Regions from separate parts of the Agrobacterium sp. CG160-95 genome, predicted to be linked through region 4. Evidence: predicted binding sites of a transcription regulator. Region 4 holds the regulator's gene; each other region holds the start of a gene.

Region 1 (8,086 bases), on a different contig from region 4:
TTGAGATTGTCGACCGTCTGCCGCGTGCTGCCGATAAGCGCCTGGAAATCCTTCAGGCCCGAACTGGAGAAGCGCGTTAGATTGTCTGCAATCGGCCCGATTCGGGCATTGAGATTGTCGGCTACGGCCTTGAACGAGGTCAAAGTCTCGCGCGCCTTTGCAAACAGCGAATTGGCATCGTCGGTTCCAAGCATCCCGTCCACCTTGGCAAGAATGCCATCGACACGGCTTGAGGCAAGGTTAAGCTTGCGGCCCATGTCGGTGAAATCGGAGACCGCCTGGTCGATATCGGCCCGGCGCGCGCCGACATCGTCGGCAATCCGCTTGAAGTTCGCCACGGCATCGCGCGCATCGGCAGTCGCTGCGGAAACATCACCCACCACGGTGCTGACCTTTGCGGGATCGACCGACGCCAAAAGCTCATCCGCGCGCTTCACCACCGTCTGCACTTCCGTGCTCGCCGCCTCGAAGTTGCGCGCCGTGCTCTGCACCGTTTCCATGATGCCCTGAATATCGCTCGAAGCGGAAGCGACGTCCTTCGTCACCTTGTCGACATTAGACAGGATGGAATCGATCTTGCCGGCATCCACCGCCTTCACCAGATCTTCGACAGCAGTCAGCGTGCCGTCCAGGCGTACCGAGACCGATTGGACGGTGGTGGAAAGCGAACTGAGGCTGGCGATGAAACTCTTGATACCATCGGAATTTGCGGCCAGCGCATCGGAGAATTTCTCGGCGTTACGCACCGTCTGCGTCAGCGGCCCACGGGCATCCTGCACGAAACCCTGCAATTCGCCGATGGCGCCATCGGCGCGTTTCAGGATCTTGTCGGCGGTGGCAAGAAGGTTGGTGACGCTGGAAAGATCGGCCGTCAGCTCGGCGGGAACGCCGCTTTCGACGGATTTCTGCAGAATGCGCTCACCATCCTTGTTGCCGCCGGAGAGCTCGATATAGGCAGCGCCCGTCAGGCCCTGAATTTCAAGCACGGCGCGGGTGGACGGGAAAACCGGCGCGTCCGCCTGCACTTCGGTAAAGGCGATGGAATAGGCCGGATCGTCACGGTCGATCGCAAGACCGCGCACCGTGCCGACAGGAATGCCGTTGAAGCGTACCGGAGAGCCGACGGAAAGGCCGTTTGCCGAGCCGGGAATACGCACCACGAGCTGCGCCGTCGGTCCACCCCGGCCGAATTCCGCCATCCAGTAAACGAAGCCGAATGCGGCGGCGATCACGATCAGCGTGAAAATTCCGACTATGGTGTAGTTCGCCTTGGTTTCCATGCTTCTTGTTACTCCACCGGATTTTCGTGTCTGTCGTCCGGAAGAACGACAGAGCGCGCCCGTTTGCCACGGAAATAGGACTGCACCCAGGGGTCGTCACAGGCAAACATGTCCTGCAAGGTCCCTTCCACCAGCACCTTCTTCTGCCCTAGCACCGCAATGCGGTCGCAGACGGAGAACAGGCTGTCGAGGTCGTGCGTCACCATATACACGGTCAAACCGAGCGAATCGCGCAAGCGCGCGATCAGCATATCAAATTCCGCCGCCCCGATGGGATCGAGGCCGGATGTTGGCTCATCGAGGAAGACAAGGTCGGGATCGAGCGACAGCGCGCGCGCAAGCGCCGCACGCTTGATCATGCCGCCGGAAAGCTCCGACGGGTATTTGTCGCCCGCATCGGGCTTGAGGCCCACCATCTCGATCTTGAGATAGGCAAGCTCGTCCATCAGCTTTTTCGGCAGGTCCAGATATTCCCGCATGGGCAGCTGGATGTTTTCCTTCACCGTCAGGCCGGAAAACAGCGCCCCCTGCTGGAACAGCACGCCGAGCCGCTGGTCAAGCATCATGCGGTCGTCTTCACTGGCCTTGTCGTAATCGGTGCCGAGAATGCGGATTGCACCCGCCTGGCGTGGCAGAAGCCTCAGGATCGCACGCATCAGGACGGATTTACCCGCGCCGGATGGGCCGATGAAGCCAAGGATTTCACCGCGATAGACATCCAGATCGAGATTCTCAAGCACGTTCCTGCCGTTGAAACCGACAGTCACACCCTCGACGGAAAGAACCGTCTCACGGCCGTCCTTTGCAGTTTTTGTCTCTTGCGGCTTCTGGTCCAAAGTTTCCAACGCGCCCTCCTTAAAAATCGATGGCTGCGTAGAAGATGGCAAAAAGGCCATCCACCAGAATGACGACGAAGATCGATTTGACCACCGACGACGTGACGTGTTTGCCGAGCGATTCCGCCGAACCGCCGACCTTCATACCCTCAACCGCCGCGACGATGCCGATGATCAGCGCCATGAACGGCGCCTTGATCATGCCGGCGGCGATTGTCGATTCCTCGACCGCGCCGTGCAGACGCGACAGAAACACTTCGAAGGTGATGCCGGAATAGAGAAGCGTGACGATGGCGGCGCCGAAAAGTGCGGCGAAATTGGCAAGGATGGTCAGAAGCGGCAGTGCGATTGTCAGCGCCACGAGACGCGGAAACACCAGCACGCCAACGGGGTTGAGACCGATCACCTTCAGCGCGTCGATTTCTTCGCGCATCTTCATCGAGCCGATTTCCGCCGTGATCGCACTGCCGGAGCGACCGGCGATCATGATCGCGGTCAGAAGCACGCCGATTTCACGCAATTGCAGGATGCCGACGAGATCGACGACGAAAACTTCCGCGCCGAAATACCGCAGCTGGAAGGCACCCTGCTGGGCGATGATGGCGCCAATCAAAAACGACATCAGCATGATGATCGGCACGGCGCGCACGCCCATATGGTCGATCTGGTTGACGATGGCCGCCGGCGAGACGCCACGGCCGCGCCCGAGCTTCATCTGCGCGCCGCGCACGGCAGAACCCAGAATATACATGCCCGCGAGGAAATCCGCACCATTCTGGACGACAGCCTGGCCGATCGGCGAGAAGAAGCGTTCGGCAAGTCCCACCTTGGCGGCAGGCTCGCCCTCCATCGCCGCTTTATCCGGCAATTGGCCGATCAGATCCTCGATTCGCTCGTTTCCGGTAAGCGTGACGGTAACGCCCTTCGCTTCCATATCTTCGCGCAATCGCCGGATGACCCAGGCGCCGGTCGTGTCGATTGCCTCCACCGAGGAAAGATCGATCTCCACCGGACCGGCAGGGCCGCTTTTCTCGATGTTTTCGAGGCGTGCAAAAATGCCTGAAAGATTGCTGTTACGCCAGGAACCGCTCAAGGCATACCGCTGGCCGCCGCCGGAGACGGCGCCGTCTTCGGTGATTGCGGCCGGGTTCGCCTGTTGCCGTATATCCTGTTCTTGCATAATGCTCCGAGCGAGTGCAGCCGTCACGAGATTCTTAAAGGTTTCATAACGGTTTGGCCTTCGGCAAGCCACAGTGACAGCCGACAATTCGCGATAAATTTGGCGTCATGTGTCTTTTAACGCCTGTCAGGAAGTGAAAAAACATGCCCCGTTACCTTCAAGCCACAACAGAACGTTTCGCCGTTGCTGGCAGCTTCACTATTTCACGCGGCACTCGCACACATGCGGATGTCGTAACGTGCACCATCCGCGATGGTTCCTTTACCGGCAGAGGTGAATGTGTGCCCTACCCGCGTTATGGCGAAAGCATCGAAGGCGTTATCGCCGATATCGAAGCGATGGCTGAGCAGATTGCCGGCGGCCTGACACGGCATGAATTGCAGCAGGTGATGAAACCCGGCGCCGCCCGCAATGCAGTGGATTGCGCACTATGGGACCTCGAAGCCAAGACGAGTGGCAAAAGTGCTGCCGAACATAGTCTCGGACACGCGGCAGAACCGCTCGTTACCGCCTATACCATCTCGCTTGCCGATCCCGAGACCATGGCGGCTAAAACAGCGGAAAACGCTGGCCGCCCGCTGCTGAAGATCAAGACAGGAACGGTGGATGACGAGGCGCGCCTGCGGGCCGTGCGCACCGCAGCACCTGACGCGCGCATCATCATCGACGCCAATGAGGGCTGGAACGACGATAATATCGAATATTATCTGAAACTCGCAGCGGAACTGAACATCGCGCTCATCGAACAGCCGCTTCCCGCCGGCAAGGACGCCATCCTGGCCCGCATCGACCACCCGGTCCCCATCTGCGCCGATGAAAGCGTGCATTCCACCAAGGACCTCGCAGACCTGCGCGACCGTTACGATGCGATCAACATCAAGCTGGACAAGACTGGCGGTCTCACGGAAGCACTTGTCATGAAGGCAGAGGCGGAGCGGCTAGGCTTCATCATCATGGTCGGCTGCATGCTCGGCACCTCGCTCGGCATGGCTCCCGCCGTTCTGGCCGCCCAGGGAGCCGCCTTCTCCGATCTCGACGGCCCGCTGATTCTCAGGCAGGACCGGCAGCCGGGCCTCGTTTACGAGGGTTCGCTGGTTTATCCGCCGCAGCCGGAGTTGTGGGGATAAGAGTCGTCGTTCGGGTTTCGTGTGAAAGCACTACGCCGCACATCGCAATAGTCTTTGCAGTATCACGTAAACTGTATGACCAGCCTCGCCTCACACTCGACGTCATCCTCGGGCTTGTCCCGAGGATCTATCCACGTCGCGCGAAATCAATCGGTTGCAGATCCTTGGGACAAGCCCAAGGATGACGACAGAGAGCTGAACCATCCCGCGCTTAGGGATCGCCCTGCCTGTTGAACCAACCCCAATCAGGCCGCGTGCTTGCCAATCAGACCTGGAATATCCACCGGCTCCATCTCGTCCGATGTCTGCGAAGGGACATCGCTCGTCTGCATCCAGGTGATCAGCTCGAAAGTGCCATCGGCATTTTCGGCAATCGCCGTGCAGCTTTCCACCCAGTCGCCGGTGTTGATGTAGCGGATGCCGTCCATGTCTTCCATCACGGCGTGGTGGATATGGCCACAGATCACACCATCCACATTGTTGCGGCGTGCCTCGTCGGCCACTACGCGCTGGAACTCGCCGATGAAGTTGACGGCGTGTTTGACCTGCAATTTCGCCCAGGCCGAGAACGACCAGTAAGGCAGGCCGATGCGGCGGCGCACCGCAGCAAGGACGATATTGATCGCAATCGCCGCGTCGTAGGCCCAGTCTCCGAGATAGGCGAGCAGGCGGGCGTTGCGCACCACCACATCGAACTCGTCGCCATGGATGATGAGATATTTCTTGCCGTCTGCCGCCTCGTGGATCATGCGCTCGGCCACTTCGATACCGCCGAAATGCATGCCCGGAAACTCGCGCAGAAATTCATCGTGGTTGCCGGGAATGTAAACGATACGCGTTCCCTTGCGGGCCTTGCGCAACAACTTCTGCACCACGTCGTTGCAGCCCTGCGGCCAGTACCAGCTGCGGCGCAGGCGCCAGCCGTCGATGATGTCACCGACCAGGATGATCGTATCGGCCTCGTGATGTTTCAGGAAGTCGAGCAAAAAATCCGTCTTGGCCGCCTTGGAACCGAGATGGACATCCGAAATGAAAAGCGTTCTGAACTGTCTGGTTTCAATTTGACCGGCCACGGATTTAATCCCCTTGTTCGGTTGCGTCCCTGCGGCTTTCTTCCCTCTCAGAACCAGACTCGTGTTGCAGCAACATGACAATGGCCGGTTTTTATATGGAATATGACCGTTGGCATCACGAAAACGCGAATAAGCCATGCCCGCATTTGCATAAGGGGGCGGCAAATAACGGCTGTACCACGGGAAAGTTTGTTGTATTCAGAGGGCCGGAATTGAACCAGACATGACGGTGGAAGACATGACCTCTCACGATAAGAACAACACGCCCGCCAACACGGCAAAGGCCGACATCGAGGAACAGGCGCTCTTTTTCCACCGCTACCCGCGCCCTGGCAAGCTGGAAATCCAGGCCACCAAGCCCCTTGGCAACCAGCGCGATCTGGCGCTTGCCTACTCGCCGGGTGTCGCCGCCCCCTGCCTCGCCATCCATGAAAATCCGGAAATGGCAGCGGAGTATACCGCCCGCGCCAATCTCGTTGCAGTGATTTCCAACGGTACGGCAGTGCTTGGCCTTGGCAATATCGGCCCGCTTGCGTCCAAGCCTGTTATGGAGGGCAAGGCCGTCCTCTTCAAGAAATTCGCCGGCATCGACGTTTTCGATATCGAGATCGATGCGCCCGGCATCAACGACATGGTCTCCACCATCGCAGCGCTGGAACCCACCTTCGGCGGCATCAACCTTGAAGACATCAAGGCGCCCGAATGTTTCGAGGTGGAGCGCCAGCTGCGCGAGAAGATGAACATTCCGGTCTTCCACGACGATCAGCACGGCACGGCGATCATCGTCGCCGCCGCCGTCACCAACGCGCTGGAACTGGCTGGAAAATCGCTTTCGAGCGTCAAGATCGTTGCGTCAGGCGCCGGTGCGGCTGCCCTCGCCTGCCTCAACCTGCTTGTCGCCATGGGCGCAAAGAAAGAAAACATCTGGGTCCACGATATCGAGGGCCTCGTTTATGACGGCCGCAACTCGCTGATGGACGAGTGGAAGGAAGTCTACGCGCAGAAGACCGACAAGCGGGTTCTGGCCGACTCGATCGACGGCGCCGATGTCTTCCTCGGTCTTTCGGCGGCAGGCGTGCTGAAGCCGGAACTTCTGGAGCGCATGGCGGAAAACCCGCTGATCCTGGCGCTTGCCAACCCCAATCCGGAAATCATGCCGGAAGTGGCCCGTGCTGCCCGCCCGGATGCGATGATCTGCACCGGCCGTTCGGATTTCCCGAACCAGGTCAACAACGTGCTGTGCTTCCCCTATATCTTCCGCGGCGCGCTGGATTGCGGCGCAACCACGATCAACGAGGAAATGAAGATGGCCGCCGTGCAGGCCATTGCCGAGCTTGCCCGCGAGGAAGTCTCGGAAGTCGCCGCCAAGGCCTATAGCGGCGAAACGCCGATCTTCGGCCCGAACTACCTCATTCCCTCGCCTTTCGATCCGCGCCTCATCCTGCGCATCGCGCCGGCCGTTGCCCGTGCTGCCGCCGCAAGCGGCGTCGCCGCCCGGCCAATCAGCGATTTCGAAGCCTATCTCGACCAGCTCAACCGCTTCGTCTGGCGTTCCGGCTTCATCATGAAACCGGTCTTCAACGCCGCCAAGGTTGCCGAAAAGAAGCGCATCATCTTTGCTGAAGGCGAAGACGAGCGCGTGCTGCGCGCCGCACAGGTGCTTCTGGAAGAAGGCACCGGCATCCCGATCCTCATCGGTCGCCCGCAGATCATCGAAACGCGCCTGAAGCGCTTCGGCCTGCGTATCCGCCCGAATACCGATTTTGCGGTGGTCAATCCCGAAGACGATCCGCGTTACCGCGACTACGTCGATGATTATTTCGCACTGGTCGGCCGCGCTGGCATCAACCCGGAGGCGGCCCGCACCATCGTGCGCACCAACTCCACGGTCATCGGCGCGCTGTCGGTGAAGCGTGGTGAGGCGGATGCGCTGATCTGCGGTCTGGAAGGCCGTTACGACCGGCACCTGCGCGACGTGAACCAGATCATCGGCAAGCAGGAAAGCGTTCGCTCTTTCGCAGGCCTCAGCCTGCTCATCACCCAGCAGGGCGCGCTGTTCCTCACCGACACCTTCGTCAACAACGATCCGACCTCCGAAGAAGTGGCTGAAATGGCCATTCTCGCGGCAAAGGAAATCCGCCGCTTCGGCATCACGCCGAAGATCGCGCTCGCCAGCCACTCCAATTTCGGGTCGCGCGATTCGGAAAGCGCCCGCAAGATGCGCCGCGCCCTGAAGATCGTGCAGGCAGCGGCACCCGAACTGGAAGTGGACGGCGAAATGCAGGGCGGCTCAGCACTTTCGGAAGCGCTGCGCAAGCGCGCCATGCCCAACAGCGTGCTGACCGGCGAAGCAAACCTGCTGGTCTTCCCGAACCTCGATGCCGCAAACATCACGCTCGGCGTCACCCGCACGCTGACGGAGGGCCTGCATGTCGGCCCCATCCTGCTTGGCACGGCTCTTCCCGCCCATATCCTGTCGCCCAGCGTCACCTCGCGCGGCGTTGTCAACATGGCGGCCTTTGCCGTCGTGCAGGCATCGCACCCTTCGGTGTGATGAAGGCGTATTAACGCAGTTTTGAACATGCTGTTG
Region 2 (8,086 bases), 740 kb from region 4:
CCATCCCCGCGCGCTGCAACTCTACCAGATGATGGGATTTTCTCCTGTTGGTACCTATGAGGCCTGGGTAGAGCCGCTGTCCGATACGGAGCTTCTGGAAATCTCGCTGCGCAACTGAGTTCGTCACGTCGGGGATGGCCCGCGCTATTCCCCGACTGTAGAGCACATCCGACTACTCCTCCCTCATTCCTGTGCTTGTCACAGGAATGAGGGAGTGGGAGGCAACCGCACATGAAACCATTGTGCAGTTTGCGACTCAGGCTTTATCGATAATCAAATGGGTAGCGCCCTCGCCCGCCGAGGTCCCGGTGCAGCGATAACCAAGCGCAGGCAAATCCAGCCCCTCGAAGAGGTTTTCGCCCTTGCCGAGAAAGACCGGGGCCAGCGCCAGATGCAGTTCGTCGATCATGCTTCCGGCCATATATTGCCGAATGGTCGAAACGCCGCCGCCGATCCGGACGTCCCTGCCGTTTGCCGCCTCCAACGCCATGTCGAGGGCGGCCTTGATGCCCGTGTTAACGAAATGAAACACGGTGCCGCCCTTCATCGCAAAGGAGGCGCGCGCATGGTGCGTCAGCACGAAAACCGGCACGTGATAAGGCGGCTCTTCCCCCACCAGCCCTTCCAGTGTTCATCCGGCCAGGCACCGCGGATAGGGCCGAACATGTTGCGGCCCAAGATCCAGGCGCCGATATTTTCGAAACTTTTCTCGGAAAACTGCTCGTCCGTGCCGGTCGAGCCGCCTTGCTTGCCGAACATGCGGTGAAAGGTGCGGGTCTTGAACGCCCATTGATGCAGGGTTTCGCCATTCACACCCAGCGGGTTCTGAAGACTTTGATCCGGCCCGGCACCGTATCCGTCAATCGAAATGGCGAAATTTCGAACGACAACCTTCGGCATGGCAATATCCTCCCGTTTCAAGAGGACAGGTTGCCGTGCATCCGGTAACTGGCCTCAGATTTCTCTTTCCAGAGTAACGGCCGTCGGGCTATGCCCGCCGGCGGAACCTTTGTCTTCGGTAACGCTGTTGAGGAGATGATCGGCAATCAGCTCCGCCTGGAATTTACCCAGCTCGTAGCAATAGGTGATCTCACGTTTTTCGGCCGACCAGTAGACATCGGGACGCCCGCAGGACTTCGCCGTCAACTTGACCTCGCCTTTCAAGCCGTAAACGCCGAAACTGCGGCTGATAAGATCGAGAACCTTCGATTCCTTGACCATGATGGCGTAAGGTTCCAGCTCCGGATCGCGCGGCGGCACGTAGCTCACAGTAAATCTGGATGGTGTCTGCGTGCGGTGGGGCGTCAGAAAATCCTCCCACGCCGATGCGATACGCGGATAGGCGGCGCCACATTTGGCAAATTCGTCATTGGCAAGCCCCATCATGGTGGCAAGATCGCCATAGCCGTCCTTGTCGCGGCCGACCATCAGGCAGGCCATGTTGCGATCGCGGCTCCTGTCGGGAACAAGCGCCGAAAACACCGGTGCTTCGTGCTCGGGCAAAGCCTCCGTCTCGCGCGCCAGATACCAGCTGTCGGTAGCGTTGACGAGTGCGGTATCAAGCCATTCCTCGTTGGCCTGCAGGATGAGCGTGCCCGCCAGCTGATCGGCAGGTGCTTGCGCGCTGCCGGTCTCCGGCGCGCCGAAATCCGAGATCAGCATGCGTGCACCCTCGTGATAAAGCGAGAAGATCGCATTGCCGATGACGAAATTGACCGCCTGTTGGAGCTGATCGTCGGACAGGCCATCGAGACCGGAGGCGACCTGCGCCTGCGTGTCGATCGGAACCGTCAAAGAAACGAAAGCCAGCGGAACGGCGGCCAGAAAACGACGGAACATAAAATCAGACCTTCCGGGATCGAGGAGCGCCACTGATTCCCGATGCTAACGAGTCACGCAATGGGCTGGTTGCATCACCCGTCAAGAATCGGGTGGATAGAGGTCTGTTTCGGGATCATAGCTGCAAAGAAGCAACGCCGATCCCAACAGAAGGACCTCGCCATGACCGATCTCGTCTTTACAGCAATGCCGGCTAAGGAAGCTGAGGCTTTCCGGGCGGGAGCCGCCGACGCCTATGGCAACCCGCCGGAAAAGGCCGTTTCTCCAGGCGGCATGCCGTGCCGCCATTGCCTTTCCCAGATTAATGAAGGCGAAGGAATGCTGATCCTCGCCTACCGGCCCTTCCCTTCGCTCCAGCCCTATGCGGAAACGGGGCCAGTCTTTCTTCACGCTGAGGCCTGTGAGCACTATCCGCAGACGGATGCCCTTCCCCCGATGCTTAACAGCCCCGATTATATCGTTCGCGGCTATGGCACTGACGACCGCATCGTCTACGGCACCGGAGCGGTGACGGCGACGGACGAAATCCTTTCACGCGCAGCGCATCTTCTGGAGCGGGCAGACGTCGCTTATGTGCATGTGCGCTCCGCCCGCAACAATTGCTATCAGTGCCGTATCGACAAAGCATAATCGCGCGATTACTTGCAATTTTAAGCAAACGGCTAAACGGCTCTCAAACTTTCTACGTCATGATGAAAGCATCGGAAACAATTGATTTGAGTAGCGAAATGACAAACAACCTCAATATGGCGACCCGCACTGCGACCCGTAGCAAGACCCGGATCTACGCGACCGTGCACTATTTCAGCCAGTCGACCCGAGGCCGCGTGGTGGACCTGTCCGCCACCGGCATGGCGCTCGAACTGGACGGACCTTTCGCTGCCGCCAAGGGAAGCCGAGTGAAGGTGCAGAGTGAAGATCTGGGTTTCATCGAGGGTGTCGTGCAATGGCAGCACATGAACCGGCTCGGCCTGCAACTCAAACTTTCCACCAACACGCTGGCACAGCTGTCGTCTTATTTCCGCTTCTTCCACGAAGAAGTAAAACCGACTCTCGCCCGCTAAGCAGACGTTTCCGACAAGGGGAATGCGCAGGCCGGACAAAGCGCATTCCCGAAGCGCACCATGCGCGCGCGGCCACCTTGTGACAAAAAATTTATCAAACGGTTGAAAACTGGCCCGTCCGTCACGGGCTTGTCATTTTGATGATGGACTCCTCGGGGATTGCTTCTACCTTGTCGTTTTCCTGACAGAGCAAGCTTCATACGAAGGAGTTCCCATGTCGTCGCTTCTCGCTCTCCACCCCATCACTCGCCGTTCGCTTCTGGGTGGCATCGCCGCCTCTTCGGCTCTGGTGCTGTTGCATCCCTTCGCCGCGCGCGCCGCAGCCAACCAGGCGCATCTGCGCATCATGGAAACGACTGACATCCACGTTCACGTCTTTCCCTATGATTATTACGCCGACAAACCGAACGACACGATGGGTCTGGCGCGCACCGCTTCGATCATCGGCGCCATCCGTGCCGAGGCCGGAAACTCGATGCTGGTGGATAATGGCGACTTCCTGCAGGGCAACCCGCTCGGCGATTACATCGCCTATGAGCGCGGCATGAAGGCCGGCGACAAGCATCCCGTCATCAACGCCATGAATGTCCTTGGCTATGATTGTGGCACGCTTGGAAACCACGAATTCAATTACGGCCTCGACTATATGTCCAATACGCTGGCGGGCGCCGGTTTCCCTTATGTCTGCGCCAATCTCACCAAGGGTCAGCTGGCTTCCGATCCCAAGCAGGATGAGCTGTTCTTCAAGCCTTACGTGATCCTCGAGAAACAGATCCGCGATGGTGCAGGCGTAACGAGTCCGGTCAAGGTCGGTATCATCGGTTTCGTGCCGCCGCAGATCATGATGTGGGATTCCAAGAATCTGGAGGGCAAGGCCCAGACGCGCGATATCGTCGAGGCGGCTAAAGCCTGGGTTCCGGTCATGAAGGAAGAAGGTGCCGATATCGTCATCGCGCTTTCCCATTCCGGCATCGATGGCAAGGGCCAGACCGATCGCATGGAAAACGCCTCGCTTTATCTGGCGGGCGTGGAAGGCATTGACGCCATCTTCACTGGTCACCAGCATCTGGTCTTCCCCGGTCCGAAGACATGGGACGGCATCGAGGGTGCGGATGCGGTAAAGGGTACGCTGATGGGCAAGCCGGCCGTGATGGCCGGTTTCTGGGGCTCGCATATGGGCCTCATTGACCTTCTGCTCGAAAAGGACGGCAAAAGCTGGAAGATCGTCGATTTCACCTCCGAGGCTCGGCCGATCTACCACCGCGACGACAATCGCAAGGTCGTTGCAGATGTCACGGACAAACCGGAGGTCATAGCCGCCGCCAAGGCAGATCACGAAGCGGCGCTCGCCTATGTGCGTCGCCCGGTCGGCAAGACGTCGGCGCCACTCTATTCCTACTTCGCGCTGGTGGCCGACGACCCGTCCGTGCAGATCGTCTCCAATGCCCAGACGTGGTACATCAAGGACATGCTGAAGGAAGGGCAATATAAGGATCTGCCCGTGCTTTCGGCAGCAGCGCCATTCAAGTCTGGCGGTCGCGGTGGTGCGGATTATTACACCGATGTCCCTGCCGGTGACATCGCCATCAAGAACGTCGCCGATCTCTACCTCTACCCCAACACGGTGCAGGCGGTACTGATCAACGGTGCGCAGGTGAAGAACTGGCTGGAAATGTCCGCCGGCATGTTCAACACGGTCGAGGCCGGCGCAAAGGATGCGCCGCTCCTAAACGCGGATTTCCCGTCCTATAATTTCGACGTCATCGACGGTGTCACCTACCAGATCGACATTTCCAAACCGGCAAAGTTCGACAAGGACGGCAAGGCCGTCAATCCCGACAGCAACCGCATCGTCAATCTGCAATTCGATGGCAAGCCGATCGACCCCGAGCAGAAATTCGTGGTGGCGACCAACAATTACCGTGCAAGCGGCGGCGGAAAATTCCCCGATATCGCCGCCGACAAGGTGATCTTCGTGGCGCCCGACACCAACCGCGACGTGATCGTGCGCTATATCATCGATCAGGGCACCATTAACCCGTCGGCGGATGCCAACTGGTCCTTCGCCCCAGTTGCCAATACGACCGCCATCTTCGAGACTGGTCCGAAGGGTCGCAATTACGCGGCTGACATCAAGGGCGCAAAAATCGAGGATGCCGGCGACGGCGCCGAAGGTTTCGCAAAGTTCCGCCTCGTTCTCTAGAGCTTGCAGCCCTCCCGGCGTTTCATCGGCCGGGAGGGCATTTACTCAATTGCGGCCACTGACGATACGCAACAACAGTGGCAGTTCCGGCGGTGGCTTCTGCTCGATGCGTTGATAGTCGCTGCCATCGCGGTTACGGCGGATGAGCCGGAGACCCGCCATGTCACGCCGCAGCATCGCGGCATCTCCAAACAGGTGCAGACCATCGAGAAAGCTGCTGAATTCGCGCTCTGAGAAACTGCGACCGGCTGGGATTCTTGTCCACAGATACCAGAGGCACAGTTCCTGCTGGGAGCGGCGGGCCGGCCACTGCACCAATCTACCGGCAGCATCGAAAGTTCGCGCGGTCTTCAGCACCCTGCCCTCATTGGCAGGCATTGTCTCCGGTCGTGTCTGCGGTGGCGGCAAGCCACTTGCTACGGGTGGCGTGCGCGCGGCGCGCAGATGCTGAAAGTTGCGAAACCCGGCAGCCCGGCTCAGGAGATTGAGCATCTCCACATGGCTTGGCTGGCGGTCCAGCCTGCCGATTTGTTCGCGTAGCGATTTGGCAAAGGTGGAGAGGTCGGCGATATCAATGGAAAAGATCGAACGTGGCATGACTTACCCTCGAGTGCCATTCCGAAGAGGTGTCGCTGATCGCCGGCTTCCGACTAGACACGGGATAATTGCTGTCAATCTTTCAAAATGCAGGTTTAGCTTCCCTTGCGGGACGGCGATGCCTCGGTGAACTGCTGACCGTGTTTCCTGTATAAGGCAGGCCATTCACCTTCGTCAATTGGTCACTCAGTCAACCCATGTCACTCGGCGGCGACAGAAATAGTCCGCTGTTTGCTTCCGGCAATTATCCTGTTGAAATCCTTCTGGTTCGGGCATGCCGACAGACGCTGCTGAAAGGCCGTGGCAAGCCACTGGCCAGCGGGACCGGCGGGTGAATCCACCCGGCGCAGCGCAAAGATCGGATATTCGCCCTGCTCATAAGCTTCAAGATCAAGTGCCTTCAGGCTGCCATTGGTCAGGTCGTTGCGCACGATCGATGCGGGCAGACCGCCCCAGCCGAGACCGCCCTTGATGAGCTGGTATTTCGTGGCGATGTCGCTGACCCGCCATGTCTTGTAAGACAGCACGTTGAAATCACGCCCCTTGGTCAGCCCCGACGCATCGGTGACGACGAGCTGGACCTCCTCGCGGACATCGCCCAGAACCAGCGGCCTCTCGATCTGTGCCAGTGGATGATCAGCGGCGACGACCGGCAGCATGAAGGAATGGCCGACCTTTTCGACGACGAGTTCGTCATCCTGGCGCAACAGCGCCCCGCCGATGCCAATCCCAGCCTTGCGGGAGAGCACCATATCCATAACCATGCCCAACTCACCCACATTAAGACTGAGGGTAACGGTGGGGAATTCCTTTCGAAAATCGCGAAGCACCGCAACGACGGCTTCCGCCGGCACCATGGTGCTGATGGCGACAGAAAGCTCGGCCTCCAGCCCCTGCTTCAAACCCTTGGCGCGCGCACGCATTTCCTGCAGACCGGCCACGATGCGCCTTGCATCTTCCAGCATGGCGCGACCCTCGTCCGTCAATCGAGGCTGGCGTACGCCATTGCGTTCGAACAGGCTGACTTCAAGCTGCGCCTCGAGATTGGCGATGGTGTAGCTGACAACAGACTGGGCGCGATTGAGCGCCCGTGACGCGGCAGAGAAACTTCCGGTTTCGGCAACCGTCAAAAACACCTGCAATTGGTCGAGCGTCGGGTTCGCGTCCATGTTCCATCCATTTCATCGATAGGTCGCTTCCACATTATCACAGTTTTCTTGATGGCATCAATTGGTCATATAGGGGGCAAAGGAAGGGCATCGTGCTCTCCCGCCCTCCCAAGGCGCCCGTCAATTCATCGCTTATGCAAGGAAAGACCATGTCCAACATTCTGCTCATCACCTCCAGCCCGCGTGGCGACGAGTCGGTTTCCAACAAGTTTTCCGGCGAACTCGCAAACAAGCTGAAGGCCAAGTCGGCATCCAATACCCTTGTCCACCGCGATCTTGCTGCCGACCCCATTCCGCATCTCGACACCGTCAAGACCGCTGCGATCCGCAAGGCTCCAGACCAGCGCACGGCTGAAGAAGCGGTTGCAGCCGATTATTCCGACAAGCTGGTTGCAGAGCTTATGGCCGCCGACACTGTCGTCATCGGCACCGGCCTCATCAACTTCAATATCTATTCCGGCCTGAAGTCGTGGATCGACAACGTCGCCCGCGCTGGCCAGACCTTCAAGTACACCGAAACCGGCCCGGTTGGTCTTGCCACCGGCAAGAAGGTCTACATCGTGCTGGCCGCCGCCGGCGTTTATTCCGAAGGCCCGGCTGTGTCGATGAACCACGCCGTTCCCTACCTCAAGACCGTTCTTGGCTTCATGGGCATGACGGACGTTGAAGTGATCTATGTCGAAGGTCTGGCATTTGGCCCGGAAGCCGTTGAGAAAGCCGTTGCGGCAGCCGAAGCAAAGGTTGCCGAACTCGCGCAGGCCGCCTGAGGCGCCATTTGACACGTGGTGATGCCGGCTCGATTGCCGGTATCAGCCGACCCACATTCCGTAACGGCCGTGCACCTGATCGCGGCCGTTATTTTTTGCCGCATAGAGCCGCGCATCTGCTTCCGATAGCAGCGCGCGGAAAAGCTGCCCGTCCTCGAAAGCCGTGGCGACGCCGATGCTGACAGTCAGCGGCGAACCGTCTGGCCGTTGCAGATCCTTCAATATCGCCGTCCGCAGACCTGCTGAAAAGGCAAGTGCCCCCTCATGGGTCATCGTCGGCAACAGGACCACGAACTCCTCGCCGCCGAACCGGTAGAGATGGCCGTGCGGTTGCACGATGCGTTTCAGAACGGCGGCGAATTCCCGCAACATCTCATCGCCCTGCAAATGCCCAAAGGTATCGTTGACGGTCTTGAAGTGATCGATATCGACGATCAGCACGCTGAC
Region 3 (8,086 bases), on a different contig from region 4:
TGAAGACTGGCCGAAGTGTTGAAGAAGTTGCCGCCAAGCCGAAGGACACCTGGAATTCGAAGCCCGTATCGAAAAAGACCGTTAGTTCGTCCTCGGGCCGAAAACAGGCGCATGCCCTGCCGAAAGGTGCCCGCAAACAGGCGCTGCCATCCTTCGTGCCGCCGGCACTTGCAACGCTGAAACCCAAGCCACCGGAAGGATCCCGCTGGCTGCATGAGATCAAGTTCGACGGCTATCGCCTGCAGGTCCGTATCGACCACGGCAAACTCCAGCTTCTGACCCGTAGCGGACTGGACTGGACCGAAAAGTTCGGCGATGCCGTGGCGGGAGCGCTCAAGTCGCTGCCGGCCGAAACGCTGATGATCGACGGCGAAATCGTGGTGGAACGGGACAGCGGCGCCTCGGATTTCTCAGCCTTGCAACAGGACTTGAGCGAAGGGCGCAGCGACCGCTTCGTTTTTTATGCCTTCGATCTCCTGTACCTGGATGGCACGGATTTGCGCGGGGCGGCGCTGACGGATCGCAAGGCGCTACTGGAAAAGCTGCTGCCCGCCAGCAACCCGCATCTTCGCTACAGCGAACATTTCGAGGAAAGCGGCGGGCTTGTTCTCGATCATGCCTGCCGCCTCAGCCTCGAGGGCGTCATCTCCAAGGTCAAGGACAGCAAATACGTCTCGGGCCGCAAGGGTAACTGGGTGAAATCCAAATGCTCGATGCGGCAGGAGTTCGTCATCGGCGGCTACACGCTGTCATCCGCGTCGGACAATGCCATCGGCTCACTGGCGCTCGGCGTTTATGAGGAAGGCAACCTGCGTCATGTCGGCCGCGTCGGCACCGGCTATACCGCTGACATTGCCGAAATGCTGCTTGGCCGCCTGAAGCCGCTGGGCATCGATGACAGCCCTTTCGGCGAAAAGCTCACGGCACTTGCGCGCCGCGACCTGCATTTCGTTAAGCCGGAACTGGTTGCAGAAGTAGAGTTTCGTGCCTGGTCCGGAGATGGCAATCTGCGCCATGCATCATTCCGCGGCTTGCGGGAAGACAAGCCGGCGGGTGAAATCGAACGCGAGGATAAGGCAGTGTCGGAACAAGGGACGCCGCAGTCAAAGATCAAGTTCACCCATCCGGAACGGCTTTATTGGCCGGGCGATGGCGTGACCAAGGAAGGGCTTGCCGATTATTACACGCAGGTCTGGCGCTATATGGCCCCCTTTGTCGTCAACCGGCCTCTGGCGCTGCTGCGTTGTCCTGAAGGGATCGATGGTCAGCGTTTCTTCCAGAAACACGCCTGGCGCGGTGTGAACAAGGCGATAGAACAGATCAAGGATCCGAAGGACAAGGGCGGGGAACCGCTTATCAGGATTACGGATTTCGATGGCATGATGGCCCTGGTCCAGTCCGCTGCGCTTGAAATTCACCCATGGGGGGCGACAACCGCGAACTGGGAAAAGCCTGACATGATGACCATGGATATAGACCCCGGCGAGGACGTGTCATGGCAGGAGGTAATCGGCGCGGCACTGGAACTGAAGCGGCGTTTCGAAGATGCCGGTCTGGCCGCTTTCGTGAAAACCTCCGGCGGCAAGGGGTTGCATGTCGTGGCACCCTTGAAACCGGAAGCGGGATGGCCGGCCTTGAAGGCCTTTGCAAAGACCATGGCGGATGACATGGCCAAGGCGGAGCCGGAGAAATATCTTGCGGTGGCAACCAAAGCGAAACGCCAAGGCCGCATCTTCCTCGACTATCTGCGTAATGGCAGGGGCAATACGGCTGTTGCGCCCTATTCGACACGTGCCCGACCCGGAGCCGCCATTTCAGCGCCAATCGAATGGGCGGAACTCTCAGATGAGATAGGTCCGGCACACTTCACGGTCAGCAATATCGGCGCGCGCCTTTCTGCCCTGAAGAAGGATCCATGGGACGGCTTTTTCGCTGCCGCGCGACCCCTGCCGAAAAAGGCCCGATGAGCGTCAGCCTTTCTTGTCCGAGGCAAGGCTTTTCTTCAAGGCATCCATGATGTTGATGACATTGCCGCCGGTCCGGGTTTTCGTGCCGGTCTTCTTTTCCGGGGAAGATACGGTCTTGCTCTTGGTTTTTAGCAAAGCGCTGATCTTTTTCTGGATCGGATCCTGCACCAGCGCCGGTTTCCATCCCGTCATCTGTTTGCCGATGCGTTTTTCCATCGCGTCCAGCAGCGGCTTTTCGAATTTCATCTTCGGATCCAGCGCGTCGATGCTTTCGCGCACTTCCTCGCCATAGTGCAGAGTCCACAGAATGATGCCCTTGCCTGACGGTTCCAGCAGAACCGCTCTTTCGCGGCGGTAGAGAACAAGCCGCGCAATGCCGACAACGCCGTTTGCCCGCATGGCTTCCCGGATCACGCTGAAGGCTTCCGTGCCGATCTTGTCTTCCGGGCGCAGGAAGTGCGGCCGGTCGTACCATATCCAGTCGATAGAACCTGTGGGTACGAAGGTCTGTATGTCGATGGTGCGGGTGCTTTCGAGCGCGACCGCATCGATCTCGTCATCCTCCAGCAACACATAATCGTCTTCGGCGCGGGGAAACCCCTTCACCTGGTTCTTTGCGGCCACCGGCTTGTGGGTAACGCTGTCGACATATCGGCTTTCGACGCGATTACCGGTTTTGCGGTTGAGAACGTGGAAGCGGTATTTGTTGCTTTCGGTTGTGGCAGGCGTCAGCGAAACTGCGGCCGTCACCAGCGACAGCTTCAGATAGCCCTTCCAGAAAACCTGCCGTGCCATGATCCGCGATCCGCCTTGTCGCCTGTTGTCTCCCGGATCAACAACCACAGGGTGGCTTTTGTTCCGGGAGCTTTGGCAGAGAGGGCAGTACTCTGTCTCAGCCGAACAACGATGTAAGACCATAGACAGATGCGGATATCAGGGCAGCGGCCGGCATGGTCACGACCCAGGCAATGACGATATTGCCCGCAAGGCCCCAACGCACCGCCGAGACGCGACGTGCGGCACCGACGCCGATGATGGCGCCGGTGATCGTATGGGTGGTGGACACCGGAATGCCGAGCCACGTCGCGCCGAAAAGTGTCAGCGCACCGCCGGTTTCGGCGCAGAACCCCTGCATCGGGTTCAGCCTGGTGATTTTCGACCCCATGGTGTGCACGATGCGCCAGCCGCCGAACAGTGTGCCGAGCGCCATGGCCGACTGGCACGAGATCACCACCCAGAACGGCACGTAGAAGCTCTCTCCAAGATGCCCCTGGCTGAACAGCAGCACAGCGATGATGCCCATGGTCTTCTGTGCGTCATTGCCGCCGTGGCCGAGCGAATAGAGCGAGGCGGAAATGAACTGCATGATGCGGAAGGTACGATCCACGGCGAAGGGTGTCTGGCGCACGAACAGCCAGGAGACGGCAAGCACCAGCAGCAGTGCCAGGAAAAAGCCGATGGCCGGCGACATGAAGATCGCGCCCACGGTTTTCAGAAGACCCGACCAGACGATGGAATTGAAACCGACCTTCGCAAAGCCCGCACCGACGAGACCGCCGATCAAGGCATGTGACGAGCTGGAGGGAATGCCGAAAATCCAGGTTACGATATTCCAGACGATGGCGCCCATCAATGCCGCGAAGATGACCTGCGGGGAAACGATGGCCGGATCGATGATGCCGGTGCCGAGCGTTTCGGCCACATGCAGGCCGAAGAACAGGAAGGCGATGAAATTGAAGAAGGCCGCCCATGCCACCGCATATTGCGGGCGCAATACACGGGTGGAGACGATGGTGGCGATGGAATTTGCGGCGTCGTGGAGACCGTTCAGAAAATCGAAGAACAGCGCGATGGCGATAAGGCCGACAAGCAGCGGCAGTGCAAGCGCGACATCCATCAGACGTTCTCGATAACGATGCCGCTGATCTCGTTCGCCACGTCCTCGAAGCGGTCGACGACCTTTTCGAGTTCGCCGTAGATCTCGCTGCCGATCATATAGGCCATGGCATTGCCGGTCGCACCATGGCGCCGGAAGAGGTCCTTCAGGCCCTGGTCATGAAGCTCGTCGGAGCGCCCTTCGACGCGGGTAACCTCTTCGGCAATCACCGACAGGCGCTGGGCATTGGTGCCGACCTTTTCCAGAAGCGGGATGGCTTCGGCGACGAGGCTTGCCGCACGCACGATCTCGTGGCCCATCTCGCGCATCAGCGGGTCGAATTCGGTTTGCTCGAACAGCCGGATCGTCTTGACGGTCTTGTGCATCATGTCGATGGCGTCATCCATGGACTGGATGAGGTCCTTGATATCGCCACGATCAAAGGGCGTTATGAAGCTGCGGCGCACCGCAAGCAGAACGTCGCGGGTAATATCATCCGCCTGGTCTTCGAGGGCGACGATAAGGTCGCAGTTTTTCTCAACGTCGACGCCGCTCAGAAGGTGGTCCAGAGCTGCGGCGGCTTTGACGACCGTTTCCGAATGTTTGCTAAACATGTCGAAGAAACGGTCCTCGCGCGGCATCAGCTTGCGAAAAATGCTCATCATGCGAATTGGCCCTCAATGGCGCTTTATTAGTTGTGGGGGGTGATTGTCATAAAACTGTCATAAATGCACGCGGGGCATTGATGCAACCCGGAAAATCGGCAGTATCAACGGATATGAAATCCATGAAGAAAAGCCGGAAAGCCCGTCCGGCGCGTTCCCTGACATTGCTTCAGCAACTTGCTGCTGTTCCTGAAAAGCTGTTCACCGGCTCTTTCCGGCAGCAATATGCCGCCTTATGCTTCCGTTATACCGGAAGCGGCGAAGAGGTCGAAATCCTCGTCGTCACCTCCCGCACCAGCGCACGCTGGATCATTCCGCGCGGCTGGCCGATGAAACGCAAGAAGCCGCATGAGGCTGCCGCGATCGAGGCGTGGGAGGAAGCGGGCGTTCGTGGCCGCGTGAGGAAGGACGCCGTTGGCCGCTACACCTATCTCAAGATGCTCGACAACGGCGATGTCGTTCCCTGCGTTGTCGATGTCTTCCAGATTGAGATCACCGGGGAGGAAACGAGTTTCAAGGAGCGCGGCGAACGCCTTCTGGAATGGGTTCGCCCGGACGAGGCAGCAAGGCGCGTCCGGGAAATCGAACTGAAATCGCTTCTGGTCGACTTCCGCCCGAGGGGGAAGAGGAAACGCCTGACCGAAGAAAAGTCCTAACGGCAAACGTCACCGGCGAACCTAGGATGGTGAAGATGGACGTTCGGTCGATCCCGTCTCCCCCATCTCGTCCGGTGCCTTCGGTAGCAGGCGGGCGAAACGCCGGGTGATGCTGTCGATGTAAGACAGGATTGTTGGCACGACGATCAGGGTGAGCAGGGTGGAGCTGATGAGGCCGCCGATTACTGCGTGCGCCATCGGCGCGCGCTGCGCCCCGCCACCGCCAACAGCCAGCCCGAGCGGAATCATGCCGAAAATCATCGCAAGCGTCGTCATGATGATCGGGCGGAAGCGGATGATGCCGGCGCTCGCCAGCGCTTCGTTGAGCGAAAGTCCACGCTTCCTTTCGCGGTTGGCGAAATCGACAAGCAGGATGCCGTTCTTTGTAACGAGGCCCATCAGCATGATGAAGCCGATCAGCGAGAACATGTTGATCGTGCTGCCGGCAACCAAGAGCCCGACGAGGACGCCGATGAGAGACAGCGGCAGCGACGCCATGATGGCGAGCGGTTGCAGGAAACTGCCGAATTGCGAGGCGAGCACGATGTAGATGAAGATGACCGCCATTGCGAGCGCAATTACCATGTGGCCAACCGTCTCCTCCATGGTTTCGGCGTCGCCGCCGAAGCGGATACGGTAGCCGTCCGGCAGGTCGCGGGCGGCGGTAAGGGTTTTCAAAACGTCTGTCACTTCGCCAAGCGCTCGTCCGGATATGTTGGCCGAAACCAGCACCTCGCGGCGATTGTCGATGCGGCGGATTTCGGCGGGTGCTTCCACGGTGGTGATATCGGCGACCTGATCCAGACGTACCAACAGGGGCGAGCCGTTGGATGCCGTGCGGCTGGTGGCGATCATCAACTCGCTGATCCTCGCCGTGTCGGCACGCCGCTCGCCGGGCAGGCGCACGACGATGTCGTAGCTGTTACCGCCCGCATCCGTCCATTTCGACACGTCCTCACCGGCGATGAGCGGCGAGAGCGCTGCGGCAAGATCGGATCGGGAAATGCCGAGATCGCTTGCCGCCTCGCGTTTCAGGCGTACCGAAAGGATGGAGGTCACGTCGCGGGTGCTTGAGGTCACATCCACGAGGCCGGGGATTTTTTTCATGTCTTCCATCAGACCGTCGGCGATCTTTTCGAGGATCGCCCGGTCGTCGCCAAGAATGCTGAGCTGGACGGGGCTTTCGCCACCGCCAAGACCGTTTTGCAGGATCGCGACCTCTATGCCCGATATGGCCGACAGGCGTTTGCGGATCGGATCGGCCAGCGTGACCGGAGTTCGGGTGCGCATCTCCAGCGGCACCAGTCCCACCAGAACGGCGGCGCGATGTTTACCGACGGTGCCGCCGGTATTGACGGTGGAATAGAGCATCTCGACTTCCGGGAATTCCTGGAGTGCCTTCTCGACCTGCCGCACCTTCGCCGTGGTGTAATCCAGCGAGGAGCCGACCGGTGCCGTGACGTTGATCTGGAAGCGGCCTTCATCCGTATTCGGGACGAATTCCGCACCGACCAACGGCACCATGAGCAGGCTGCCGACAAAAATGCCTGATGTGACGAGCAGGGTGACGAGGCGGTGGTGCAATGTCCAACCGATCACGTGCCGATACTGATCGGCGAGCCATTCGAAGCCGTGATCGAAACGGGCGATCAGCCGGCCCACCGGCCCGCGCGGGGCGTTGGGTTGCGCATCCGGATCGTACCAGACGCTCGACAGCATCGGATCGAGCGTGAAGGCGACGAAAAGCGAGATCAGCACGGCAGCTGAAACGGTGATGCCGAATTCATAGAAGAACCGACCGACGATGCCGTCCATGAAAGCGACGGGCAGGAAGACCGCCACGATTGTCGCCGTTGTCGCGATAACCGCAAGTCCGATTTCGTTCGTGCCGTCGAGTGCTGCGCGGATATGGGATTTCCCCATGTGAAGGTGACGGGTGATGTTTTCGCGCACAACGATGGCGTCATCCACCAGAATGCCGATGGAAAGCGTCAGCGCCAGGAGGCTCAGTGTATTGAGCGTGAAGCCCATAACGTCAATGACCGCCAGCGTGCCGATGATCGCAATCGGCAGCGTCAGTCCGGTGATGACGGTGCTGCGCCAGGAATTGAGGAACAGGAAGACGATGGCCACGGCAAGTGCCGCCCCTTCTATCAACGTCGTCTGCACCTGCGTGACGGATTCCCGGATGGGAATGGATGTGTCCGTAATGACCCGCAATTGCACGTTTTGCGGAACAAGGTCGGCATTGAGGGCGTCCAGGCGCTTTCTCACATCCGCGACAACCTGAACCGTGTTGGCACCCTGAACCTTGACGATGTCGATCGCCAGCGCAGTCTGGCCATTATAGAGGGCACGGTTTTCGGGGTCGGCAGCCCCTTCGGAGAGTGCGGCGATGTCGCGAAGATAAATGGCTGCGCCACCGCTCCGGGCTACGACCATGTCCAGCAGCGCCTGCGGTTCTGCGATGCGGCCCTGGACCTGGATCGTGCGTTCGGAAACGGTATCGACAAGGCTTCCAGCCGGGCTGTTGCTGTTGCCGGTGCGTAGCGCGCTTACCACCTCGTTAATGCCGATCCCAAGCGCGCGCATGCGGGTATCGTCGATCACAATGTCGATCTGCCGCTTGCGGGCGCCGACCAGCGTTGCCTGCCCGACACCGGGAACGGTCGTCAGTTGCCGCAGCACCCTTTGGTCGGCAAGGGTGGTGAGTGCGGGTATGTCGAGCGACGTCGAGCTTATCGCCACCGACAGGATAGGCTCGGCGGCGGGATCGAACCGGGATATGACCGGCTTTTTGGCCTCTTGCGGGAAATTCGCGTCGATGGCGGCGATCTTGTCGCGCACGTCCTGTGCCGCGGTCGCGCTCTTAACCTCGAGCTTGAATTTTGCGACGACGACAGAGCGTCCCTCGTAGGAGGT
Region 4 (8,086 bases):
CGCTGATCGTTACCTCTGCGGTACGTGGCGAATTTCCCGAAGATGTGCGCTCCCAATCCGAAGCGCAGCAGAGCCTCACCTACGGCATGGTAACGTCCATCGCCCGCGGTCTTCAGCGTCTGACGCCGGAAGAAACCGCAAAGGTTGATGCGGATACGGCTGCGGTAAGATCGCTTCTGGCATCGAAGGGCGTGGCAATTGCCGGCGAACCCCAGCGTTTCATGGTCGATGCCGCCCAGACGCTGAATGCGATGACCTCCACCAGCCGCCTGGGCATGATCGCCACCGTGCTGCTGGCCGCATTCGCCGGTGCCGCTTATGCACTGCGTTCAATCGCGCCGCGTTTTCGGGCGCGCAACAGGGTGGAGCGGGTCATTCTCGCCGCTCTGGTCGTCGCGTCGTCCATCGCCATCCTGACGACCATCGGCATCGTCCTTTCGATGCTTTCAGAAGCAATCCAGTTCTTCACCATGGTTCCGGCGCACCAGTTCTTCTTCGGAACGGTATGGGATCCGCGTTTTGCCGCTGCCGGTGCGACTGACTCTTCCGGCCAGTTCGGCCTGATCCCGCTGCTCGCCGGCACGCTCTATATCGGTTTCGTCGCCATGCTGGTCGCCGTTCCGGTCGGGCTGTTTTCGGCGATCTATATGTCGGAATATGCGACGCCGCGCCTTCGCTCGATTGTAAAGCCGCTGCTCGAGGTGCTCGCGGGCATCCCGACAATCGTCTACGGCTTCTTCGCGCTGACGACCGTTGGTCCTTTCCTGCGAGACATTTCCACACAGATCAGCGGTCTTGCGACAGGCAACTACGCCAACTTCATCCAGGCGCAGAGCGTCATCACCGCCGGCTTCGTCATGGGCATCATGCTGATCCCTTATGTTTCGTCGCTGTCTGACGACATCATCACCGCCGTGCCGCGTTCGCTGCGCGATGGCTCTCTCGGTCTCGGCGCCACGCGCTCTGAAACCATCAAGAAGGTCATCCTTCCCGCCGCTCTTCCCGGCATCGTCGGCGCCGTGCTGATGACGGCGTCGCGTGCGATCGGTGAGACCATGATCGTGGTTCTTGCGGCTGGCGTCGCTGCCCGCCTGCAGCTCAACCCCTTCGAACCCATGACAACAGTGACGGTCAAGATTGTCAGCCAGCTGACGGGTGACCTTGAGTTTACCTCGCCGCAAACGCTGGTGGCCTTCGCGCTGGGCATAACTCTTTTTGCAATCACGCTTTGCCTGAATATCTACGCGCTTTACATCGTGCGCAAATACCGGGAGCAATATGAATGACCGACATCGTTTCCCCGGCGGCCGGTGCTGCCGCCGTGAACAAGGCCGCGCGCCGTGATATCGGCATCAAGCGTCGCTATGCTGCTGAACGCCGCTTCCGCGCCTATGGATTGGCAGCAATCTCGTTCGGCCTCATCTTCCTCTTTCTGCTGCTCTGGTCGGTCGTATCCAAGGGTCACACCGCCTTCCAGCAGACGATGATCACCGTTCCGGTCGAGTTTTCCGAACTGATCATCGATCCAAAGAACGAGCGCGCAACCAATCCCGCAAAGCTGATGACGGCCAACTACCCCGTCCTCGCCCGTGATGCGGTGGCCAAGGTTCTCGGCGTCGCGCCGACGGATAAGGCCGGTCTTCGCGCCGTCAACGTCATGATCTCCGACAGCGTACGCACCCAGCTGCGTGATATCGTCGTCGCCGATCCGTCCGTCATCGGCACCACGCGCAGCGTCACGCTTCTGGCGTCGGGTGATGTCGACAGCGCCTTCAAGGGCCAGGTCGACATGTCGGGGGATGAAGCAAACCGCCGTATCTCGAACCAGCAGCTCGGCTGGATGAACCAGCTCGTGGAAAGCGGACAGCTTGGCAAGCATTTCAATACCGGCATCTTCGTCAACGGCGCTTCGAGCCGTCCGGAAGCCGCGGGTGTTGGCGTTGCGCTGATCGGCTCGTTCTACATGATGCTGATCGTGCTGGTGCTGTCGCTGCCGATCGGTGTTGCGGCCTCCATCTATCTGGAGGAATTTGCCCCCAAGAACCGTTTGACGGACCTTATCGAGGTCAACATCAACAATCTGGCGGCTGTTCCCTCCATTGTTTACGGTCTGCTCGGTCTCTCCGTCTTCATCAACTTCATGGGCTTTCCACGCTCGGCCTCGCTGGTCGGCGGCCTCGTCCTGACGCTGATGACCCTTCCGACGATCATCATCGCCACCCGCGCGGCATTGAAGGCCGTGCCGCCGTCGATCCGCGCCGCCGCACTTGGTCTTGGCGCTTCCAAGATGCAGACGATTTTCCATCACGTCCTGCCGCTGGCAATGCCTGGCATTCTGACCGGCACCATCATCGGTCTCGCCCACGCACTGGGCGAAACGGCGCCGCTGCTTCTGATCGGCATGGTGGCATTCGTCGCGAACTATCCGACAACGCCTATGGATCCGTCCACGGCCCTGCCGGTGCAGATTTACATGTGGGCGAACGAAGCTGAGCGTGCCTTTGTCGAACGGACATCTGGCGCTATCATCATCCTGCTTCTGTTCCTCATTCTCATGAATGTTGGCGCAATCCTGTTGCGTCGCCGCTTTGAGCGGCGCTGGTAGAGGGAGCTAGAGCAATGAACATGTTGTCGGAAGCAGCAGTTGAAAAGGCGCTGGACAAGAAAATGAATGAAGTCTCATACAAGATGATCGGCAAGGATGTTTCGGTTTATTACGGCGAAAAGCGCGCGCTTTACGACGTGAACCTCAATGTCCGCGAAAACACGGTGACTGCACTTATCGGCCCGTCCGGTTGCGGTAAATCCACTTTCCTGCGCACCTTGAACCGCATGAACGACACGATCGACGGTTGCCGGGTCACCGGCAAGATCACGCTCGATACCGACGATATCTACGATCAGCAGATCGACGTCGTGGAACTGCGTGCCCGCGTCGGCATGGTGTTCCAGAAGCCGAACCCGTTCCCGAAGACGATTTATGAGAACATCGCCTACGGCCCGCGTATCCACGGTCTCGCCCGCAACAAGGCGGATATGGACCAGATCGTCGAGCATAGCTTGCAGAAAGCGGGTCTTTGGAACGAGGTGAAGGATCGTTTGCTGGAATCCGGCACGGGCCTGTCCGGTGGCCAGCAGCAGCGTCTGTGCATCGCACGCGCGGTTGCCGTCAGCCCGGAAGTGATCCTGATGGACGAGCCGTGCTCGGCGCTGGATCCGATCGCGACTGCGAAGGTCGAGGAACTGATCCACGAACTGCGCACCAACTACACCATCGTCATCGTCACGCACTCCATGCAGCAGGCGGCGCGCGTTTCCCAGCGTACGGCCATGTTCCATCTTGGTCATCTTGTCGAAGAAAACGAAACCGACAAGATGTTCACTAATCCGGACGACCAGCGCACGCAGGACTACATCATGGGCCGCTTCGGCTGATCCCCGGCCGGTGCTTTATCGTAACCGTACAAGACTGGTGCCTCTGCCGTGCCCCGCTGTTGGGCACGCGCATGCAGGCCAAGCCGGAGGAATAGACCATGACACAGACAACGACCCATTCGCATATCCTGTCTGCCTATGACGACGAACTGAAGTTTCTGACGCGCCGCATCGCCGAAATGGGCGGTCTTGCCGAGCAGATGTGCGGTGACGCCGTGCGCGCACTCGTCAATTCCGATGCTGCGCTTGCGCAGAAAGTCATTTCGGACGATACCATTCTCGACCACGCTGAGCGCGAAATTGGCGACAAGGCGATCGTAACCATCGCCAAGCGTCAGCCGATGGCGGCAGACCTTCGCGAGATCATCGGCACCCTGCGTATCGCCGCCGATCTCGAACGCGTCGGCGATCTTGGCAAGAACACGGCCAAGCGCGTTATCGCTGTCGCCGGCACCGGTGTTCCGCGCAAGCTCGCCCGCGGCATCGAGCATCTGTCCGACCTGGCGCTGGTGCAGCTCAAGGAAGTCCTCGACGTCTATTCCACGCGTTCCGCCGAAAAGGCCAATGCGATCCGTGAACGCGACGAGGAAATCGATGCCATGTACACGTCGCTCTTCCGGGAGCTTCTGACCTACATGATGGAAGACCCGCGCAACATCACCACCTGCACGCATCTTCTGTTCTGCGCCAAGAACATCGAGCGTATCGGCGATCATGCGACGAATATCGCAGAGACGATCTATTACATGACCACCGGCAGCCAGCCGGAGGGCGAGCGTCCGAAGGACGACAGTTCCAACACGCTTGGTTCGGTGACCGAGTAACAGACAAGCAGAAGCTTGCGGAGTTCAGCATATGGTGCCCAAGATTGCAGTTGTGGAAGACGAGGAAGCGTTGAGCGTCCTGCTTCGTTACAATCTCGAGGCTGAGGGATACGACGTCGACACGATACCCCGTGGCGATGAGGCGGAAATCAGGCTGCAGGAGCGCATTCCGGATCTTCTTATCCTGGACTGGATGTTGCCCGGTGTCTCCGGTATCGAACTGTGCCGGCGCTTGAGAATGCGGCCGGAAACAGAACGCCTGCCCATCATCATGCTGACGGCGCGTGGCGAAGAGAGCGAACGGGTTCGCGGTCTCGCTACCGGCGCTGACGATTATGTCGTCAAGCCGTTCTCGACGCCGGAACTCATGGCCCGGGTCAAGGCCATGTTGCGCCGGGCCCGTCCGGAGGTTCTGTCGTCGGTGCTCAAATGCGGCGATATCGAACTGGACCGCGAGACCCATCGCGTTCACCGCAAAAGCCGCGAAGTGCGTCTCGGCCCGACGGAATTCCGCTTGCTGGAATTCCTGATGACGTCGCCGGGTCGGGTGTTTTCCCGCTCGCAATTGCTGGATGGCGTCTGGGGTCATGATATCTATGTCGACGAGCGTACTGTCGATGTGCATGTCGGACGTCTGCGCAAGGCCCTGAATTTCTCGCACATGCAGGATGTCATCCGCACGGTGCGTGGTGCGGGATATTCGATGGAAGCCTGAGCGATGCGGAACCAGATAGTTTCGCTGGCGAAGTAGTGCACCAAAAAATCAGGAAGCCCGAAATCTGAAACGATTTCGGGCTTTTTCAATATGAATATCCGCCAAACTCGATGCCATTGTCCGTTTTGACCGGAGGAGATCGGCGGCGCGTTGAAATCCGGATTGAAGGGTCACGCCCGATAGTAAGGGGAAAGGGTGAGGCCTGCCATCAAGCCGCCCAGAAAGCGGCTTTATTTTTGTCATAAAAAAACGGGCCCGAAGGCCCGTAATTTTTGAGTGCTGAATGCGTGCCGCAACACTCAAGCCTTGCGGCGCTCGCTCACCGGCTGGTAGGCGAGTTTCGCATGGAACTTGCAATAGGGCGAAGATTCCAGCGCTTCACAACCGCAGAAATGGAAGTCGTCCTTCAGCGGATCGCCAACCGGCCATTTGCAGGTGCGCTCGGTCAGTTCCGTCAGCGTCAGGCGACGGGAAATCGGCGTGACAACGTTCTTGGAAGGAACGTAATCGAGCACCTGCGCGGTCTCGATATCGATCTCCTCGTGCAGCGCCGTTGCAGCGTTCGAACGGGTGAGGATACGCGCCGGTGCCGCGTTGACGCGACCTGCGAAAGTCGTCGCGCGCGGGGCAGGGGCAGCTGTGCGCTTCGGCGCGGAGCGTGCCGAAGTCACTGGACCGCCAGCCTTGACGCGTCCCGGCAGATTGAGACGATGGACCTTGCCGATCACGGCATTACGGCTGACGCCGCCCAGCTGCGCTGCAATCTGGCTGGCGCTAAGGCCCTCGGACCACAATTTCTTGAGCTTTTCGACTCGTTCGTCTGTCCAGTTCATGCCGCTTCTCCGCTTGTCGCGTGTATTTTCGGCAGAATCCCTCTCCGTCTCGCGCGCATGCCGCAAGCGTGGTTTCCGCCTGATTTTCGGTGACTAGTTCCGCCGCAATGCAGTCTAGTAATTAGCGATTAACCTAGTGCCAGCCCGACTCCGTGGCAAGAGTCGCGGGAATCATCTGGAATCGATTTTCCGGTTTTCCCCAACTTGCTGGCGTATTGAGTCTGAAAGGCAACACCTTGGGGCTGGCCCGCCGCCGCATACTAGTGCTTGAGAAGCCCGGGAAACGCTGACTTTTGTTGACATCGGCAAACGAAGTGACAATAGTGCCCCTGCCGCCGCAAGGCGGCATTTTGATTTTCAGGCGAGGGATAACCCCGCAAGCCTATTGACAACAGTTTGACAGCGCATCTGCGCAAGGAGTGATACAGCCATGGCCGAAGCCGGCGCGCCATTGTTTGATACGTTTTCAAGAGCCCCCCTGCGCTTCGAGCGCGGTGAGGGTGTATGGCTGTTCACGGAAAGCGGCGAGCGATATCTGGATTTTGCGGCCGGTGTTGCTGTCAACTCGCTGGGCCACGCCCATCCTCACCTCGTTGATGCGATCAAGACGCAGGCCGAGAAGGTCTGGCACGTCTCGAACCTTTATGAAGTACCGGGACAGGAAAAACTCGCCAGGCGCCTGACGGAAGCGACTTTCGCGGACAAGGTATTCTTCACAAATTCAGGCGCGGAAGCCCTGGAATGCGCCATTAAGACCGCCCGCCGTTATCACTATACCAAGGGCCATCCGGAGAAGTTCCGCATCGTGTCCTTCGAAGGCGCTTTCCATGGCCGTACACTGGCGACGATCGCCGCGGGTGGCCAGCAGAAATACCTCGAAGGTTTCGGTCCCAAGGTCGAAGGTTTCGATCAGGTTCCGTTCGGTGATGTCGATGCCCTCAAGGCCGTCATCACGGCTGAGACTGCAGCACTTCTGATCGAGCCCATCCAGGGCGAGGGCGGCATTCGCTCGCCCAGCAAGGAATTCCTGCAAATCCTGCGCGGATTGTGCAACGAGCACGGCCTGCTGCTGATTTTCGATGAGGTCCAGACGGGTGTCGGCCGCACAGGCAAGCTGTTTGCTTATGAACATACCGGTGTTGCGCCCGATATCATGGCGGTCGCCAAGGGTATCGGTGGCGGTTTCCCGCTCGGCGCATGCCTTGCCACGGCAGATGCCGCTTCCGGCATGACGGCGGGCGTACATGGCACCACTTACGGCGGCAACCCGCTGGCCATGGCAGTCGGCAATGCCGTGCTTGACGTCGTTCTCTCCGAAGGTTTTCTCGAGAAGGTCCGTGACGTCGCGCTGGTCTTCCGGCAGGGTCTGGCCTCGCTCAAGGACCGTTATCCTGACGTGATCGAGGAAATTCGCGGCGAAGGCCTGCTTCTGGGCATCAAGGCGAAGATTCCTTCGGGCGAATTGCTGCAGGCCATGCGCGCAGAGCATCTGCTTGGCGTGCCTGCGGGCGACAATGTCATCCGTCTTCTGCCGCCGCTCGTCACCACGGCGGAAGAGGCCCGTGAGGGTCTTGCACGTATCGACGCGGCTGCCGCCTCCCTGACGGTTGCGAAACAGGCAAAAAGCGCCTGAAAAAATCAAGAGCGGGCCTCTCTTCAGGGGCTCGCAAGCATGGGACAGATTAGAATGGGTTCACCAAAACATTTTCTGGACCTCTCGGCCGTCGGGTCGGAGGATCTGCGGACAATTCTTGATGATGCGCGCACGCGCAAGATTGCCACCAAAACCGGCACGGCGGAAAAGCCGCTTGCTGGCAAGATGCTGGCAATGATTTTCGAAAAACCGTCCACACGCACCCGCGTCTCCTTCGATGTCGGCATGCGCCAGCTCGGCGGTGAGACCCTGTTCCTGTCGGGCACGGAAATGCAGCTGGGCCGCGCGGAAACGATTGGCGATACGGCCAAGGTGCTGTCGCGCTATGTCGATGCCATCATGATCCGCACCACGGATCACTCGCGTCTGCTCGAGCTTGCCGAACACGCCACCGTGCCTGTTATCAATGGCCTGACGGACGACACGCATCCCTGCCAGATTATGGCGGATATATTGACGTTCGAGGAACATCGCGGCCCGGTCAAGGGCAAGACCATTGCCTGGACGGGTGACGGCAATAATGTGCTGCATTCGTTCGTGGAAGGCTCCGCCCGTTTCGGTTACCGCATGGCGATGGCAGTACCGATGGGTTCGGAACCGCACGACAAGTTCCTGAACTGGGCAC

The links. Region 4 encodes PhoB, which activates phosphate uptake and scavenging genes when phosphate is short. Its sites were predicted from a motif close to TGTCATNNANCTGTCAT; they were not measured.
Region 1: ACQZ63_RS18600 (UDP-2,3-diacylglucosamine diphosphatase) is a predicted target of PhoB. The motif match lies at 5,560-5,576, and genes of this name have one in related genera.
Region 2: ACQZ63_RS01345 (bifunctional 2',3'-cyclic-nucleotide 2'-phosphodiesterase/3'-nucleotidase) is a predicted target of PhoB. The motif match lies at 3,023-3,039, and genes of this name have one in related genera.
Region 3: ACQZ63_RS12350 (DUF47 domain-containing protein) is a predicted target of PhoB. The motif match lies at 4,553-4,569, and genes of this name have one in related genera.

The regions. Positions count from the first base shown of each region.
Region 1 is NZ_JBNWDU010000005.1:266,503-274,588, reverse strand. It holds gene ACQZ63_RS18620 (MCE family protein) at 1-1,280, opposite strand, end outside; gene ACQZ63_RS18615 (ABC transporter ATP-binding protein) at 1,289-2,125, opposite strand; gene ACQZ63_RS18610 (ABC transporter permease) at 2,136-3,296, opposite strand; gene dgcA (N-acetyl-D-Glu racemase DgcA) at 3,440-4,423, shown strand; gene ACQZ63_RS18600 (UDP-2,3-diacylglucosamine diphosphatase) at 4,669-5,505, opposite strand; gene ACQZ63_RS18595 (NADP-dependent malic enzyme) at 5,735-8,050, shown strand.
Region 2 is NZ_JBNWDU010000001.1:257,282-265,367, forward strand. It holds gene sseA (3-mercaptopyruvate sulfurtransferase) at 1-118, shown strand, start outside; partial or broken gene ACQZ63_RS01325 (dihydrofolate reductase family protein) at 257-900, opposite strand; gene ACQZ63_RS01330 (DUF4344 domain-containing metallopeptidase) at 955-1,839, opposite strand; gene ACQZ63_RS01335 (DUF1203 domain-containing protein) at 2,002-2,469, shown strand; gene ACQZ63_RS01340 (PilZ domain-containing protein) at 2,568-2,903, shown strand; gene ACQZ63_RS01345 (bifunctional 2',3'-cyclic-nucleotide 2'-phosphodiesterase/3'-nucleotidase) at 3,118-5,106, shown strand; gene ACQZ63_RS01350 (DUF2087 domain-containing protein) at 5,152-5,703, opposite strand; gene ACQZ63_RS01355 (LysR family transcriptional regulator) at 5,904-6,872, opposite strand; gene ACQZ63_RS01360 (FMN-dependent NADH-azoreductase) at 7,022-7,639, shown strand; gene ACQZ63_RS01365 (GGDEF domain-containing protein) at 7,682-8,086, opposite strand, start outside.
Region 3 is NZ_JBNWDU010000003.1:197,785-205,870, reverse strand. It holds gene ligD (DNA ligase D) at 1-1,967, shown strand, start outside; gene ku (non-homologous end joining protein Ku) at 1,971-2,762, opposite strand; gene ACQZ63_RS12355 (inorganic phosphate transporter) at 2,860-3,864, opposite strand; gene ACQZ63_RS12350 (DUF47 domain-containing protein) at 3,864-4,508, opposite strand; gene ACQZ63_RS12345 (NUDIX hydrolase) at 4,622-5,164, shown strand; gene ACQZ63_RS12340 (efflux RND transporter permease subunit) at 5,186-8,086, opposite strand, start outside.
Region 4 is NZ_JBNWDU010000001.1:992,553-1,000,638, reverse strand. It holds gene pstC (phosphate ABC transporter permease subunit PstC) at 1-1,286, shown strand, start outside; gene pstA (phosphate ABC transporter permease PstA) at 1,283-2,605, shown strand; gene pstB (phosphate ABC transporter ATP-binding protein PstB) at 2,620-3,435, shown strand; gene phoU (phosphate signaling complex protein PhoU) at 3,534-4,259, shown strand; gene phoB (phosphate regulon transcriptional regulator PhoB) at 4,291-4,974, shown strand; gene ACQZ63_RS04955 (GcrA family cell cycle regulator) at 5,274-5,807, opposite strand; gene ACQZ63_RS04950 (aspartate aminotransferase family protein) at 6,238-7,440, shown strand; gene argF (ornithine carbamoyltransferase) at 7,495-8,086, shown strand, end outside.